DNA from 2 places in the Variovorax sp. RTB1 genome. Region 1 is predicted to be linked to the other one. Evidence: riboswitches for the same ligand, from Rfam matches in the RefSeq annotation. Region 1 holds a riboswitch; the other holds the start of a gene.

Region 1 (7,273 bases):
CCGCGATGATCTTGTTCATGTCCGTCAAACCGGCCGCGCCGGCGCCTTCAACGTCAGCGGCAAGCCGGCCACCATCAGCGTGACGCGATCGCATGCTGCGGCCACTTCCTGGTTGAGCCGGCCCAAAGCATCGACGAAAGCACGCGTTTCACCGCCCAATGGGATGACGCCGAGGCCGATCTCATTGCCGACCAGCACGATCGGGCCGCGCGCGCCGCGCAAGGCAGCGACGAGCATTGCAATACGCTGGGTCGCGTCGATAGGTAAGGCCATGTCCGTCGCCGGACCGTCCGACACATACGACATGTGGGGAGTGCGGGGCGTGTAGGGCATCAGCAGGTGGGTAAGCCACAGCGTAAGGCAGTCGACGACCACCATCGTATCGGCAGCGGAATGCGCAACGATGGCCTCGGCCAGTGCGGAAGACTCCTCGACAGTTGACATCGCTGGCAAGCGAAGAGCGCGGTCCTGCCGGTGTCGCAGGATGCGCGCGCGCATCTCGTCGTCGTGCGCCTGCGCCGTCGCCACCATCACTGCACGGTGATCGGATGACGCAGCAAGCCAGTCGACCGCCCGCTGCTCGGCGAGTCGTGACTTGCCGCTCCTCTGGCCGCCGAGAATGAACTCGCGCGGCCGGTCAGCCGCGCGCTCATCGGGGTACAAGGAATGCGGCATCGTCAGCGGAAAGCCATTGCGCAGACCGTCGTCATGGCGTTCAGTGTGGCTGCCACTTGACCCCGACATAGACAGCACGGCCCGGAGTTGCGTAGCCATCGACCAGCTGGTAGTTTGTGTCACCCAAGTTGTCGACGCGCGCCAAAAGCGTGACGTCGCGAACAATCTCGGTGCTCGCACTGAGATTGAACAGCGTGTAACCACCGAGCGTCTTCTTGTTGGCCGCATCCGCATAGCGAAAGCCCGAGGCTTGAACTTCGGCACCCAAGGTCCATCCGGCAACACGCCAGTCAGCACCCAGCGTGGCATGCCGACGCGAGCGCAAGGCCAGCAGCTTGTCTGTCTCGGCGTCCTTCGGGTCCTGGAAGTCGAGCGAACCGCGCAACGTCACGTCGCCGATGTGATGGCTGCCCGCAAGGGTAACGCCCCGCAGCACGGCGCGGGCGGTGTTCGCGTAGCAACCGAAGCCGGAGCTGCACGCGGTCGAGTCATTGTCGAAAGTGATGAGATTTCGCACGCGATTGCGGTAGGCCGCGATGCTGCCTGCTGTCGCGGCATCGGCGTATCGCAATCCGATCTCGGCGTTGAGCGAGGTCTCGGGCTGCAGGGCCGCGTTGCCGTATTCGCTGAAGCGCTGGTACAGGGTGGGTGCGCGGAATGCCGTGCCAGCCGAAGCGGTCGCACGCCAGTTCTGCGCAAACGAATAGCCGTAGGCCGCGCTGCCGGTGGTCTTGCCACCGAACTCGCTGTCGTTGTCATGACGCACGTTCAGTTGCAGCGAATGGGCGCCCTGATTGAAACCGTAGCCGAGCGCCAGCGCGTCTTGCGAGCGCTTCCTGAAGATGGTGGTGCTGAAGCTGTCCAGTGCCGGGTTGAAGAGCTTGTCCTCACGACGCTCTAAAGCCGCGGTGAACAGGCTGGCGCCGAGGCGGTACTCGTTCTGGAACAGGTAATTGCGCAGCTGCGTTTGCGTGATGTAAGCCGACGGCGTCGTTTCGTATCGTGAGTTTGAGTCGGTCACCGAAAGCTTGGTGCTGTAGGCCTCTGTCCACTGCGCCGACCAACTCAGGCCGGCGGTTCGCAAATGGTAGAGATTGCGGTCGTTCACCGGCTGCTTCGGGTTGTAGCCATAGTTGTCGTAGCCCGAATTGGTTTCGCTCTCGAGCACCGTGGCGTCGATCCGGTGCTGCGCGTTGATCTGGTAGCCGAGTCGCACGTTAGCCGAGCTCGCATGGTAGTAGTCCTTGTCCGGATCATGGTTGGCGACCGATGGCGTGCGTACGTCAAACCCAGCGTTTTCCTGATACGCCGCGCCGATCGAATAGTCAAAAGCGCCAACCGAACCACTGACACCGGCCTGCGATGTACGCAAGCCCTTGCTGCCGAAACCGAAGCCGACGTACGGAGTGGCAACCCCTTCGCCGCGCCGCGTGAAGAGCTGGATCACGCCGCCAATGGCGTCCGAGCCGTAGACCGCCGCGGCCGGGCCTCGCAGCACTTCAATGCGGTCGATCTGCGCCAGCGGAATGCTTTCCCATGTAGCACCGCCGGTCGACTGCGAATCGACACGCACGCCATCGACATACACAGCCGTGAAACGCGTGTCGGCGCCGCGAAGGAACACGCTGGTTGTGTTGCCGACACCACCGTTGCGCGTGATTTCGACGCCAGGTAGACGTGCCAACACATCAGCAACGCCAACGGCGCCGCTGCGCTCGATCGTTTCACGGTCGACGATCGACACATCAGCGACCAATTCAGACCGGGGCTGGGGCACGCGGGTCGCGGTGACCACCGTTTCGCTGAGCGATGACGGGCTTTGTGCGAGCGCAAGGAGTGGCACTTGCAGCAAGGCGGCAAGCAGGGGAACACTGGTTTTCATTTGAAAGGACCGGATAGCAATGCCCGTCACCGGCTTCCCCGCCGGTAATTGAGCGTAATGGCCGGCTGCGCGCACCACCCAACGGTGACGCGCGCGGCTTGCCGCTTCGTTGGCCGGTATCCGGGCTGACAGAGTGCTCGACCCGCCTTCCCAGGCGCCTGTTTCAGGGCGCCCAGTGGCTGCTGGGGAAAGTGATGTCGGCGCATGAACGCCGGCATCGTCTGTTTGACCGTTGCGGGGGCAGCGCAGGTGGCTTCGGTCTTCGTTATGGTGAAGACCGCGACTCCTGCTTCCCGTTGAACTGCGCCGCGTGAACCACGGCGCGAGCACCAACGGGGCGGATTCTAAATTGAAAGAACTTGCAATCGCGGGAACCTACAATCCAGACCCATGTCCGCCGCCAGTCCCATTGACCAGATCGCCGACCGAGTCGAGCGTCTCCTGGTTCGCCACGAAGAGGTGCAACGCACCAATGCGCTGTTGCAGGAACAGGTCGATGCGCTGACGCGGGAGCGCGACGCGCTCAAATCGCGGCTCGCTGCCGCTCGAACGCGCATCGACGCGCTGCTCGAAAGGCTGCCGGCCGACCCACCCTCTCCTGAAGATTCCGCAGCATGAAGCAGATAGAAGTACAGATCATGGGCCAGAGCTATTTGCTCGGCTGCCCCGCAGACGGCGAGTCGCAATTGCGCAGCGCGGTCGACCACGTCGACGCTGCCATGTGCAAGATTCGCGATGCCGGCAAGGTGAAGGCGCGCGACCGCATCGCCGTGCTGGCCTCGCTGAATATCGCGTTCGATTTGATTCAGGCGCAGGCCGCATTCGCATCTGCTGCCGAGGTCGCGCCCGCGCCCGTCGCCGCAGCCGGGAGCCCGGTCGCACCGCTCTTGAGGATGGCCACGCCCTCAGATACAGCGAATCACGCCGAGCTGGACGACCCACGCCTGCCGCAGCTTTTGCAGCGCCTCGACAATGCCCTCGCGGGCGATGGACATTTGCTCTGATGGCCTACACAGCGAGCGTGGGGCTGGCGTAGACTCGTGCTTGTCTGCGGTGTTGTCGAACTTAATATTTCCTTGTTCCAATGCTCTCCGGAGCCGGGCTTGGTACATCGCTAGGTAGGCGTGATCATCTCGCGTAAGATGAACCCGAAGCCCTGCTGCCCTCGCCCACCTGAACCCTGGTTCAGGATGCGGGTTCGGCTCCATTCGCAGACACCTATTCGAAACAACGGCCCCGAGAACCTTAGGATCCCGGGGCCGTTTTCTTGGGTGCGGGTTTATTCTCGAGGTCAGCGCGAGAACAACGCTTTGTGCTGCTCTCGCAGCCGCGCCTTCTGAACCTTGCCCATGGCGTTTCGCGGCAGTTCGGCGACGACGCCTCGACCGATTTTTCGACCTGCACTGCGGTACGCGCACCGGGCTCCAGATCGAGCGCATCGAGCGCATCGAGCAGATTGGCGATCATGACGCTGGCGCGTTCGAGATCCCGCCACGACTAGGGCAAGCCACGTCAAAAAACGGGAGCGCGTTTGGCGAGGAAGGCAGCAATGCCTTCGTGGTGCTCGGGAGAATCGGCATAGTCGTACGCGCCCCGCAGCAGGCCCTGAACCTCGCTCGATACCGACTCGTTCAAGGCAGCGAAAGTGCGCTTGTTGAATCGCGCGGCCTGTGGTGCCAGCGCCGCGATTCGCAGCGCATGGTCGCGCGCGGCGACTGGCACCTCGGCGTCGGGCAGTACATGCAGCAAAAAGCCCGCGTCGTACAAGCGAGCGGCGCTGTGCACGCCGGCCGCCAGCAGCATGTCGCGCGCGAGCACGTCACCCATCGCACCGTACACCAACGCGGCTTCGCGCGGCGCCATCGGGAAGCCCAGCTTGGCGATCGGTGCGCCGAACTTCGCGGAGACGCCGGCGATGCGGATGTCGCAGCAGCTCGCGATCTCCAGGCCGGCGCCCATACAAGCGCCTTCGATCTGCGCGACCAATGGCACGCGGCAGTCGAGCATCGCCTGCAGCGCGGCCCACACCTCGTCCTCGTGGAAAGCGCGGAGCCGCTCGGTGTCGAATCGAAACGACGGGTACTCCGAGATGTCGCCACCCGCGCAAAAGGCGCTGCCGGCACCGCGCACGACGATGCACCGCAAGCCTTCGTCGTTGCCGGCAACGGCGAACACGTCACGCAGTTCGCGCCACATGGCACGCGTCATCGCATTCAGCCTGGATGCGTTCGCGAGCGTGACCCATGCGACGTGACCCTCGCGCTGCAGAGAGACCGAGGCGCTCACCGCGACCGTCATTCGAGCTTGGCCCCCGAGGCTTTCACGACGCCAGCCCAGCGCTTGATTTCGCTGTTGACGAAAGCGCCGTATTGCGGCCCGACCAGGTTCGGAATCTCCGCCATGTCCACGTCCCCCTCCTATAACGTCGTGACCCGTGCCGGCACCGGGCGCCGCGCGGCCCACAACCAGAGGCCGATGCCGAACAGCACCATCGGCACGCAGAGCCATTGGCCCTGGCTCAGGTTGAGCGCCCGCAGGCCGAGAAAGTCGTCCGGTTCGCGAAAGAACTCGGCGATGAAACGGAAGATGCCGTAGCCGATCAGGAACATCGCCGCCACCTGGCCTTGCTTGCGTTCCTTGCGCGCATAGAGCCACAGCAGCACGAACAGCAGAATGCCTTCGAGCAGGAACTGATACACCTGCGACGGATGCCGCGGCAGCATCGAGCCGCTCTGCGGAAACACCATGCCCCACGGCAGATCGGGACTGCTGAAGCGGCCCCACAGCTCGCCGTTGATGAAGTTGCCGACGCGCCCCGCCGCCAGCCCCAACGGCACGCACGGCGCGATGAAGTCCATCACCTGCCAGAACGGCCGCGCCCGCGAATGGGAATACCAGATCATGGAAGCGATGACGCCGAGCATGCCGCCGTGAAAGCTCATGCCACCCTGCCAAACGAAGAAGATTTCGAGCGGATGCGTCAGGTAGTAGCCGGGTTTGTAGAAGATGCAATAGCCCAGCCGGCCGCCGACGATGACACCCATCACGCCGAGGAACAGCATGTCCTCGATGTCTTTGCGCGCCCATGCCGCTGCGCTATCGAGCGATCGGTACGGCTCGTGGCGCAGGCGCCGCGTCGCCAGAAAAAAGAAGAGCGCGAATGCGGCCAGATAGGTCAGGCCATACCAGTGGATGGCGATCGGTCCGAGCTGGAGGGCAACGGGGTTGATCTGCGGATACATGAGCATGCGGACATTGTGCCGCGCCCTGCCGCCATGTTCGAGTCGGCGTCGGGCGTATCGCTGCGGTCGAACTCAGCCGCCGCCCCGCTGCCGCACGAACGCCACGAAGCATGCCAGCGCCGCGTTGGCATTTTGCGCAGGCCACACCAGACTCGTCTCGCAGCCCGGCAACACAGGTGACGACTTGCGCCGCGTGGCGGATGCCAGCTCCTCTGCTTTCCTATAAACCACGCCGGCACGACGGAATTGCGTCACGCTCTGAGGCACCCACGCCACGCCGATGGCGCCCCACACAAGGTTGACGATGGTCTGCATCTGGATCGCCTCTTGCGCGATGGCAGGTGCCAGGCCGGCCGTGTGATACAGACCGACGATGGCATCGTGCAGGGAAGGCAGGATGCGCCGCGGAAAGATCACGAGCGGTTGCGCCAGCACATCGCTCAGCGACGGTCGATTTACGCGGGCCAGCGGATGCCGTGCCGGCAACGCGAGCACCAGCGGCTCTTCGGACACCGGCAGGCGCTCCAGCCCCGGCGGCGCGAAGCCTGGCGAATGCAGCATGAGGCCGGCGTCGATGTCGCCGCGCGCAAAGGCTTCGAGCTGCGCGTCGCCGGTTGCTTCTACGAGTTCGAGCGCGACCTCGGGGCACAGCGCCCTGAATTCACGCACCCAGGCCGGCAGTGTCTCGAAGCCGATGGTCGAAACGAACGCGAGCCGCACACGGCCCACTTCACCTGCGGCAGCAGCCCGAGCACGGGCGGGAAGCGCCTGTGCTCGGGCCAGCAGTTCGCGTACGTCCGGCAACAACGTTTCGCCGGCCGGAGTCAGCGCAACGCGGCGTCGCGTTCGGTCGAACAGCATCACGCCGAGCGTCTTCTCGAGCTGCGCGATCGCCTGCGTCACCGGCGGCTGCGTCATGTGCAGTCGCACTGCCGCGCGCCCAAAGTGCAGTTCTTCTGCGACAGCGACGAACTGCCGCCAGGCACGCAGATCCACTATGGCTTCTTTCATACGCGCAGCATATCAATGCCTCCCAAAATAGGATTGGAAGCAATCAATCGTTCGGCCGATACTGGGCGTCCCACAAGATCACCCAACGAGAGACACCATGGCCAACGAACCCCTCCAGATCAACCGCCGCAGCGCCAACATCGTCGAAGGCAAAGCGCGCGCGCCCAACCGTTCGATGTTCTATGCCATGGGCTACCAGGAGGCCGACTTCAAGAAGCCGATGGTCGGCGTGGCCAACGGCCACAGCACCATCACACCGTGCAACTCGGGCCTGCAGAAACTGGCCGATGCGGCCATCGAAGGGATCGAGGAAGCCGGCGGCAATGCGCAGGTGTTTGGCACACCGACCATCAGCGACGGCATGGCGATGGGCACCGAAGGCATGAAGTACTCGCTGGTGAGTCGCGAAGTCATCAGCGACTGCATCGAGACCTGCGTCGGTGGTCAGTGGATGGACGGCGTG
Region 2 (7,273 bases), on a different contig from region 1:
CAGCAGGCTGCGCTCAGCGCCACGCTCTTGCCGGGCAACCATTCGAGGTTGCCGTGCGTGCCGACATGCACCATCGCATCCACCGCGAAGGCGCGACGCAACCAAAAATAAAACGCCAGGTAATGGTGCGGTGGCACCAGGTCGGCGTCGTGGTAGCTGGCCGACAAATCCATGTCGCGTCCGCGCGCCGGCTGGATGCCGACGAAGACATGGCCGAAGCGCAGACCGGCGATGGTGAAACGACCGCTGCGCAGCGTGGGGTCCTGTTCCGGCGCGCCCCAAAGGGCGTTGACGGCAGCGCGGCTGTCGGCTGGCAGCAAAAGGAAGTCTTCCAGGTAATCAGCCATGGCGAAGCTCTGAGCGGCGGGCCGGGCGTCGTTGGCGACACGGTCGTTGGTGATGCCGCGCAACAGCGAAGCGATCAGCGCGTCACCGCTGGCCGGCAATTCTCCGGTGGCGTAGCCTGCCGCTTGCAGCGCATGCAGCGCAGCCACGGTCGAGGCGGGTGTGTCGAGCCCCACGCCGTTGGCAATGCGTGAATCGTCGATCGGGTAATTGGCCAGGATCAGCGCAATGCGCTTGTCGGCATTGGGCTTCTCGCGCAGCACGCACCAGCGGCGTGCCAGTTCGGCCACGAAGGCCATGCGCTCGGGTTCGGCTTCGTAGCGCACCACGTCGAGTTCGGTGCGTTCGCAACGCCAGGCCATGCCCTTGAAGCTGATGGCGCGCGTAAGGATGCGGCCGTCGACCTCGGGCAGCACCACCTGCATGGCCAGGTCGCGCGGCGCCAGACCGTGTGCGTCCGCCAGCCACTGCTCATGCGAGCAGCCGGCGGTGATAAGTTGCAACACAGGGGCATCGCCGGCCAGGGTCGCGGACGCTGCATTCGCATCTCTTTCATCGCCCAGATCGCTGCCGTCGATCGACGCGGTGGCAAAGTTGGTCGCGTTCAGCACGATCGCCACTGCGTGTTCCGCGACCAGCGCTTGCACTGCGGCATGGCTTTCAGGGTTCTTGAGGGAATCGACGGCAAGAGCCACTGCGTTAAGGCCGGCGGTGGCCAGCGCTTGCAACATCACATCGAAAACCGCCGTGTTGCCGGCGAGCAAATGGGCGCGGTAGAACAGCAGGAGGGCCACGGGTGCGCCCGATTTCCACGGTGTGCGGCTGGTGATGGCCTGGGGCTCGTACCGCACGGCGCTGGGCAACGGCACCGGCACCGGCGGCCGCCCGCCGAGGCCGAATGCGGCATGGGCGATCAGCGAAAAAAAGGCCTTTGCGTTGTCGCGCCCGCCTTCGCGCAGGCAGCGCCACAGGTGGCGGCAATCGTCTTGCTGTGCGGTGCTGCGGATCAGTAGTTGCGCGTCCTCGAAGGCATCACCCGAGAACATCGCCAGCCACTGGCCCCGCTCGCGCGCCAGCGACATCGCACGTTCCACCACGTAAGCCCAGTCGCTGGGGCTGCCGAGGTGGTCGATCACGATCACGCGGGCATGGCGCAGCACGTCGTCGACGTACATGTCGACGGAGGCTGGCTGGCGCAGCCACATCAGGTTGGCCAGGCGAACGCTGGGGTAGTCGGGCCCGAGCTGGGCGGCCACATCGGCGAGCAGCGAGAGCGTGGTGTCCGCCGCGCTCAGCACCACGATCGAGGCGGGCGTCTGCTCGACGCGCACGACGCCCTGGCCACCGTCTTCAACGTGGCCGCCCGGGCGTGTGGACATCAGGTGCATGAGAGTCCTTGGGTGATTTCAGGAATGAACGCTGGCCGACAGGTCGCGGTCCAACTCGGCCTGCAGCACTACAGCGTTCAGACCGGCGCCGATCAGCACCAGGCGCGACTGGCGCATCTCGTCGCCGCGCCACGCCCGGTCGAAGTAACTGTCGAAGCGCGTGCCCACGCCCTGAATCACCAGTCGCATGGCCGCACCGGGCAGCGAGACAAATCCCTTGACGCGGTAGATCTCGTGGCGTCCGACCAGGTCTTGCAGCACCGTCAGCAGCCGCGCCCGATCAAGCACCTGCAAATTCACCGAGACGGAATCGAAGGCATCGTGGTCATGGTCTTCTTCCGCGTCATGGTGCGTCTTGCGTTGGTCGATCACGTCTTCGACCGCACGCTCCAGGCCCAGCAGCACGGCCAGGTCGATGCGGCCATGCTGGGCATGCAGCAGCTTGACGCCCGGCGCTGTCTCCAAGCGGATGGCAGCTTCGACGACGGCCAGCGCTGCAGTGTCCATACCGTCGGTCTTGTGCACGATCACCAGGTCGGCGGTAGCGAGCTGGTCTTCGAACAACTCGTGCAATGGCGAGTCGTGGTCCAGGTTGTCGTCGGCGCGGCGCTGGGCGTCAACCGCCACCGGATCGTCGGCGAAGCGGCCGGCCGCCACGGCAGGCGCATCCACCACCGCGACCACGGCATCGACGGTGAAGGCGTTGCGCAACGCGGGCCACTGGAAGGCCTGTACCAGCGGCTTGGGCAACGCCAGGCCGGAGGTCTCGATCACCAGGTAGTCGATCTGGTCGCGGCGGGCAGCAAGCTGCTCCATGACCGGGGCAAACTCTTCCTGCACGGTGCAGCACAAGCATCCGTTGGCCAATTCGAACAACTGGCCGTTGGGCGCGCCGGTCTCGTCGCAGCCGATGCCGCAGCCTTTCAGCAATTCGCCGTCGATGCCTAGCTCGCCGAACTCGTTGACGATCACTGCGATGCGCAGGCCTTGGGCGTTTTGCAGCAGGTGACGCAGCAGAGTGGTCTTGCCACTGCCGAGAAAACCCGTGACGATGATGGCGGGGATCTTGCGGGATTGCATGGTCGATTCCTGAATGGGCTGAGTGAGCGTAGAGAAGTCAGGCGAGCGACGAAGTGACTAGTCCTCGATGCCGCGTTGTGCCGGCACACCTGCCTTGAAGTGGTGTTTGATCAATGCCATCTCGGTCACTGAATCGGCGATGTCGATCAGTTCCTGCGGCGCATTGCGGCCAGTGAGCACCACATGCACATGCCATGGGCGCTCGCGCAGGCAGGCCAGTACCGGGTCGAGCGACATCCAGCCATAGCGCAGCGGATACATGATTTCGTCGAGCACCACCAGGGAGTGCGCGCCGGCTCGCACTGTGGCCTCGGCACGGGCCCAACCCGCGCGCGCGAGTTCGGCCGAATGTTCCAAGTCGCGGCTCTTCCAGCTAAAGCCGTCGCCCAGACCTTCGATAGGCATGCCCAGTTGCTCGAATAAGCGGTGCTCGCCAAAGCGCGCCGTGGGCACTTTCATGAACTGGTAGATCTTGACTGTTTCGCCTTGGCCGGCAGCGCGCAGCGCGAGCCCGAACGCGGCTGTGCTCTTGCCTTTGCCGGGGCCGGTGTGCACGGTGACGCGGCCGTGCGATGCACCCTGTGGTGGTTGAGTGTCGTGCAAGGGCTGCGGTGCTCGCTCGGTGGACATTGGAGACAAGGTCATGGCTTGAACAACGCGGCGATGGCCAGTGGGTTGCTCGGAAAGTACAGGTGCATGAACGAAGCGAACAAGCGGCCTTGGTGGAATACGGCTTCGGGCCGACCATGTTGGCGCTGAGCCACGGTGTGCAGCGTGGCCGGCAACGTTGTCGCAATGCGTCCATGGTGGAAGGTATGACCGCGCACCTGGCCTTGAGGCAGCACCAGGCTGTGCATGCCGAGATTGACGAGCCGATCGGTCATGACGCCCTGGCCGGGCAGCAGGCCCATCATCGGCGAGCTGTGGCCTGCCTTGTCGCTGAGCGTCTCAAGCAGTGCGAGCATGCCGCCGCACTCTGCGACCAGGGGCCGGCCAGCAGCGTGGTGCGCATGGATGGATTGGCGCGCGGCGGTGTTGTTCGCCAACGCCTGCAAGTGCAATTCCGGATAACCGCCGGGCAGGTACAGCGCTTGAGCTGCAGTCGGCACCGGTTCGTTGGCTAAGGGCGAGAAGAAGCACAGCTGTGCGCCCAGGGCACGCAGTGTGTCCAAATTAGCGGGGTATAAAAATGAAAAGGCAGCGTCTCGCGCGATGGCAATCGTGGTGCCGCTCAGCAGTGCAGGGAGCACCAGATTGTCCGAGGCGAGCGGTGTCTCGAACTGAACAACTGGCGGGATGGGCAACTCCCCGTTCTCGCCGAGCGCCAGTGCGGCAGCTGCAATCCGCTCGGCCATGTCACCGACTTCTGCAGCCTGCACCAGCCCTAAGTGACGCGCGGGCAACCCGTAGTTTCCGCCACGCGGCAGCGTGCCATACCAGGTCATGCCGGCAGGCAAGCTTTCCCGCAACATCTGCGCATGGCTCGAGCTGCCGACTCGGTTGGCCAGCACGCCGATCAGTTGCAGGCCGGCTCTGTAAGTGGCAAGCCCGTGCGCCACGGCACCGAAGGTTTGCGCCATCGCCGAGGCATCGATCACGGCCAACAGCGGCAGGCCGAAACGCAATGCGAGATCAGCACTCGACGGCGTCCCGTCATGCAAACCCATCACGCCTTCGACCAGGATTAGATCGGCCTGAATGGCGGCGTCGTAGAGCAATTCAGCACAGTGCGCTTCGCCACCCATCCATAGGTCGAGCTGCTGCACTGGCGCGCCGCTGGCGCACTCCAGCACCATGGGGTCGAGAAAGTCTGGGCCGGTTTTAAACACCCGCACGCGGCGGCCTCGGCTGCGGTGCCAGTGCGCCAGCGCGGCAGTGACCGTGGTCTTGCCTTGGCCCGAAGCCGGGGCAGTGATCATCAGCGCGCGGCAGGACACGGCAGTGGCTGTGCTCATCCCGTGACCTTCGTTTGCACGGGGACAGCATTTCGGACCATGCGTAGATGCATGGCGTCGCCATCGCCCACAAACTGGCGGAGCAGAGTCACCTCAAGCGACCTGAAAGGGAAATAAATGATGATGGAAACACCGCACTGGACATGCTCGCCCGCTTCCCCGCAGGCATGCACCGCAAGGCGCATCATTCGCATGACGCACCACCTCATTGGCCGGTATCCGGGCTGGCGAAGACGACCCGTATTCCCTTCCCGGGCCGTCGCTTTCGCGGCGTTCACCTAGTGGGCACTTAATACGAGCTGCAAGCACTAGGCTTGCGTCCGCTTACCGTTGCGGGGGCAGCTCAGGTTCGGGCGCCGAAGCACGTCCACTCAGACATACACGGCATCCCATCCTGATTCCCGTTGAACTGCTTTGACCTGAAAACCAAAGCGAGCACCAACCGTTAAATTATAGGGGAGCCTGCCTTGGTGACCTCACCCAAACGGCCCACCGAGCGCGCCCCAGCCTGATCCTGTCCAGGCCTCCGTGACAGATGCGCCCATCCCCTGCAGCGCCAGGTCGTGGATCTCAAGGGGCAGCGCAATGCTCATGCGGCCATACGCTTCAAAGCAACGCCCAGCCGATTCTTAAAAAATCGCCGGCATCGACACCCGCACCGCGCTCTAGCGACTGCCGCCCAGCGCGGGCACCGTCACCGCCCCCACGTGCAGCATGCGACCCGCGCCAAGCCCGGCCACCACCAGCGCCACGCCGAGCCCCACGAACAGCCACGCCGCCGCCGCGAACCCGCCGGTCCACCCGCGCAGCAGACCCACCAGCAGCGGGCCGAGGGCCGCGACCATATAGCCCACGCCTTGCGCCATGCCCGACAGGTGCGCCGCCACATGTGCATCGGGCGAACGCAGCACGATGAAGGTCAACGCCAGTGCGAATGAGCCGCCTTGCGCAATGCCGAGCAGCACGGCCCAGACCCAGATGCCCGACAGCGGCGCCAGCAGGCAGCCCAGCATGGCCGCGACGATGAGCACGGCCAACACCACGGCCACTCCGACCTGATTGCGGAACTTGACTGCGATGGCCGGCACGACGAGGCAGGTGATCACCTGCGTGATGATCGACAGCGACAGAACGTAGCCTGCCGCCGCATCGCCAAGGCCACGCTCCCTCAGGATTGGCGCGAGCCAACTCATGACGATGTACGCGAGAGCCGATTGCAGTCCCATGAAGAAAGTGACCTGCCACGCCAGCTTGTCGCGCCACAGGCCACGCACGGTGTAGGCAGCTTCGCTGGCGACTGGAGCCAGCGACCATGCTTGCGGCGCCCACAGCAGGGTGACCACGCCGGCCGGCACGGCCCACAGCGCCAGGGCCCAGGTCCATCCACCGCCCATGGCATGTTCGAGCGGCACGGTAAAGCCGGCTGCGGCAGCGGCACCGCCACAGACCGCCATGGTGTAGAGCCCCATCATCAGCGCGGCCTGCTTTGCGAAGTCGCGCTTGACCAGGCCCGACAGCAGCACGTTCGACACCGCGATGCCAGCGGCCGCGATGGCCGATGCGACGAACAGCAGCCCGACACTGCCGCTGCCGCGCAGCAAGGTGCCGATGAAGATCAGCGCCATGCAACCGAGCAGCGTCCGCTCGGTGCCGAAGCGGCGGCCCAGCGATGGCGCCAACGGCGCGAAGACGCCGAGGCAGACCACGGGCAAGGTCGTCAGCAAGCTCGCTGCGGTGGACGACAAACCGGTGGCAGCGATGATCTCGGGCAGCACCACCGAGAGGCTCGCAAACACCGGGCGCAGGTTGAACGCGATCAGCACGACGCTGAGGCCGAGCAGCAAGCGACTGGAGCGGGTGATGGCAGGGGTGGGGGATGGTGCCGGTGCGTTGTCGCACTCGGCATCGATCAGCAGGTCGACGGAACTCATTGCTTCGATTAAAGCGCACGCGACGAAGTCTGTCCGGACAGCGGCCCAGGCACTGCAGCGGCTCAGCGTTTCGGTGCGGGTGAAATGACGCCGGCGCCGCGTACTTCAAGCTTGATCTCGTCTTGCACCTTGCCGGCCGCATCGACCAATTGAATGGCGTGCCGTCCCGGCCAAGGCAACCATTGCGCGCTGGCACCGCGCGCAAACGGCTTGCCGTCGATCTGCCAACGCAGGGCCGAGCCTTCGCCCGCTCCGCTCTCGAAGCGCACGCGCTGGCGGTTCGGCGGGATGTCCGGGTCGAGCGCGATGATGGTGCCGGTCGATGGTGACGTGATGCGTGCGGAGCCACCGTCGCGCCCCGACTTTCCGGGGGCCGAGTCGAGCGCGAATTCGGCCTGCTCGGTGCCTTGCAGAAACCACTCGTCGCGTGCCGCTTCGAGCAGCCCGCCGTCGTTGCCGTTGCCGCTCCCGAACGTCACATGCGTGCGAACGAGCCCGGTCGGTGGCGTCGGCGCACGGCTCGGTTCGTTGGCATGGAGGAAGCGCATCACCTCGGCCCACACCGGCGCCGCGC

Evidence for each region. Region 1 has a riboswitch for cobalamin ahead of QN397_RS16585 (TonB-dependent receptor domain-containing protein). Riboswitches for the same ligand answer to the same signal wherever they lie in the genome.
Region 2: another riboswitch for cobalamin. It lies ahead of QN397_RS23355 (cobyrinate a,c-diamide synthase); the one in region 1 lies ahead of QN397_RS16585 (TonB-dependent receptor domain-containing protein).

Annotation. Positions count from the first base shown of each region.
Region 1 is NZ_JASJXG010000027.1:3,415-10,687, forward strand. Features, by position in the region: gene QN397_RS16580 (bifunctional adenosylcobinamide kinase/adenosylcobinamide-phosphate guanylyltransferase) at 25-675, opposite strand; gene QN397_RS16585 (TonB-dependent receptor domain-containing protein) at 716-2,557, opposite strand; cobalamin riboswitch at 2,651-2,906, opposite strand; gene QN397_RS16590 (DUF904 domain-containing protein) at 2,948-3,175, shown strand; gene QN397_RS16595 (cell division protein ZapA) at 3,172-3,561, shown strand; gene QN397_RS16600 (hypothetical protein) at 3,803-4,024, opposite strand; gene QN397_RS16605 (enoyl-CoA hydratase/isomerase family protein) at 4,070-4,843, opposite strand; partial or broken gene QN397_RS16610 (tripartite tricarboxylate transporter substrate binding protein) at 4,852-4,950, opposite strand; gene lgt (prolipoprotein diacylglyceryl transferase) at 4,975-5,805, opposite strand; gene QN397_RS16620 (LysR family transcriptional regulator) at 5,872-6,810, opposite strand; gene ilvD (dihydroxy-acid dehydratase) at 6,908-7,273, shown strand, end outside.
Region 2 is NZ_JASJXG010000056.1:19,577-26,849, reverse strand. Features, by position in the region: partial or broken gene cobN (cobaltochelatase subunit CobN) at 1-1,733, opposite strand, end outside; gene cobW (cobalamin biosynthesis protein CobW) at 1,752-2,813, opposite strand; gene cobO (cob(I)yrinic acid a,c-diamide adenosyltransferase) at 2,871-3,443, opposite strand; gene QN397_RS23355 (cobyrinate a,c-diamide synthase) at 3,455-4,768, opposite strand; cobalamin riboswitch at 4,961-5,226, opposite strand; gene QN397_RS23350 (MFS transporter) at 5,434-6,699, opposite strand; gene pbpC (penicillin-binding protein 1C) at 6,762-7,273, opposite strand, start outside.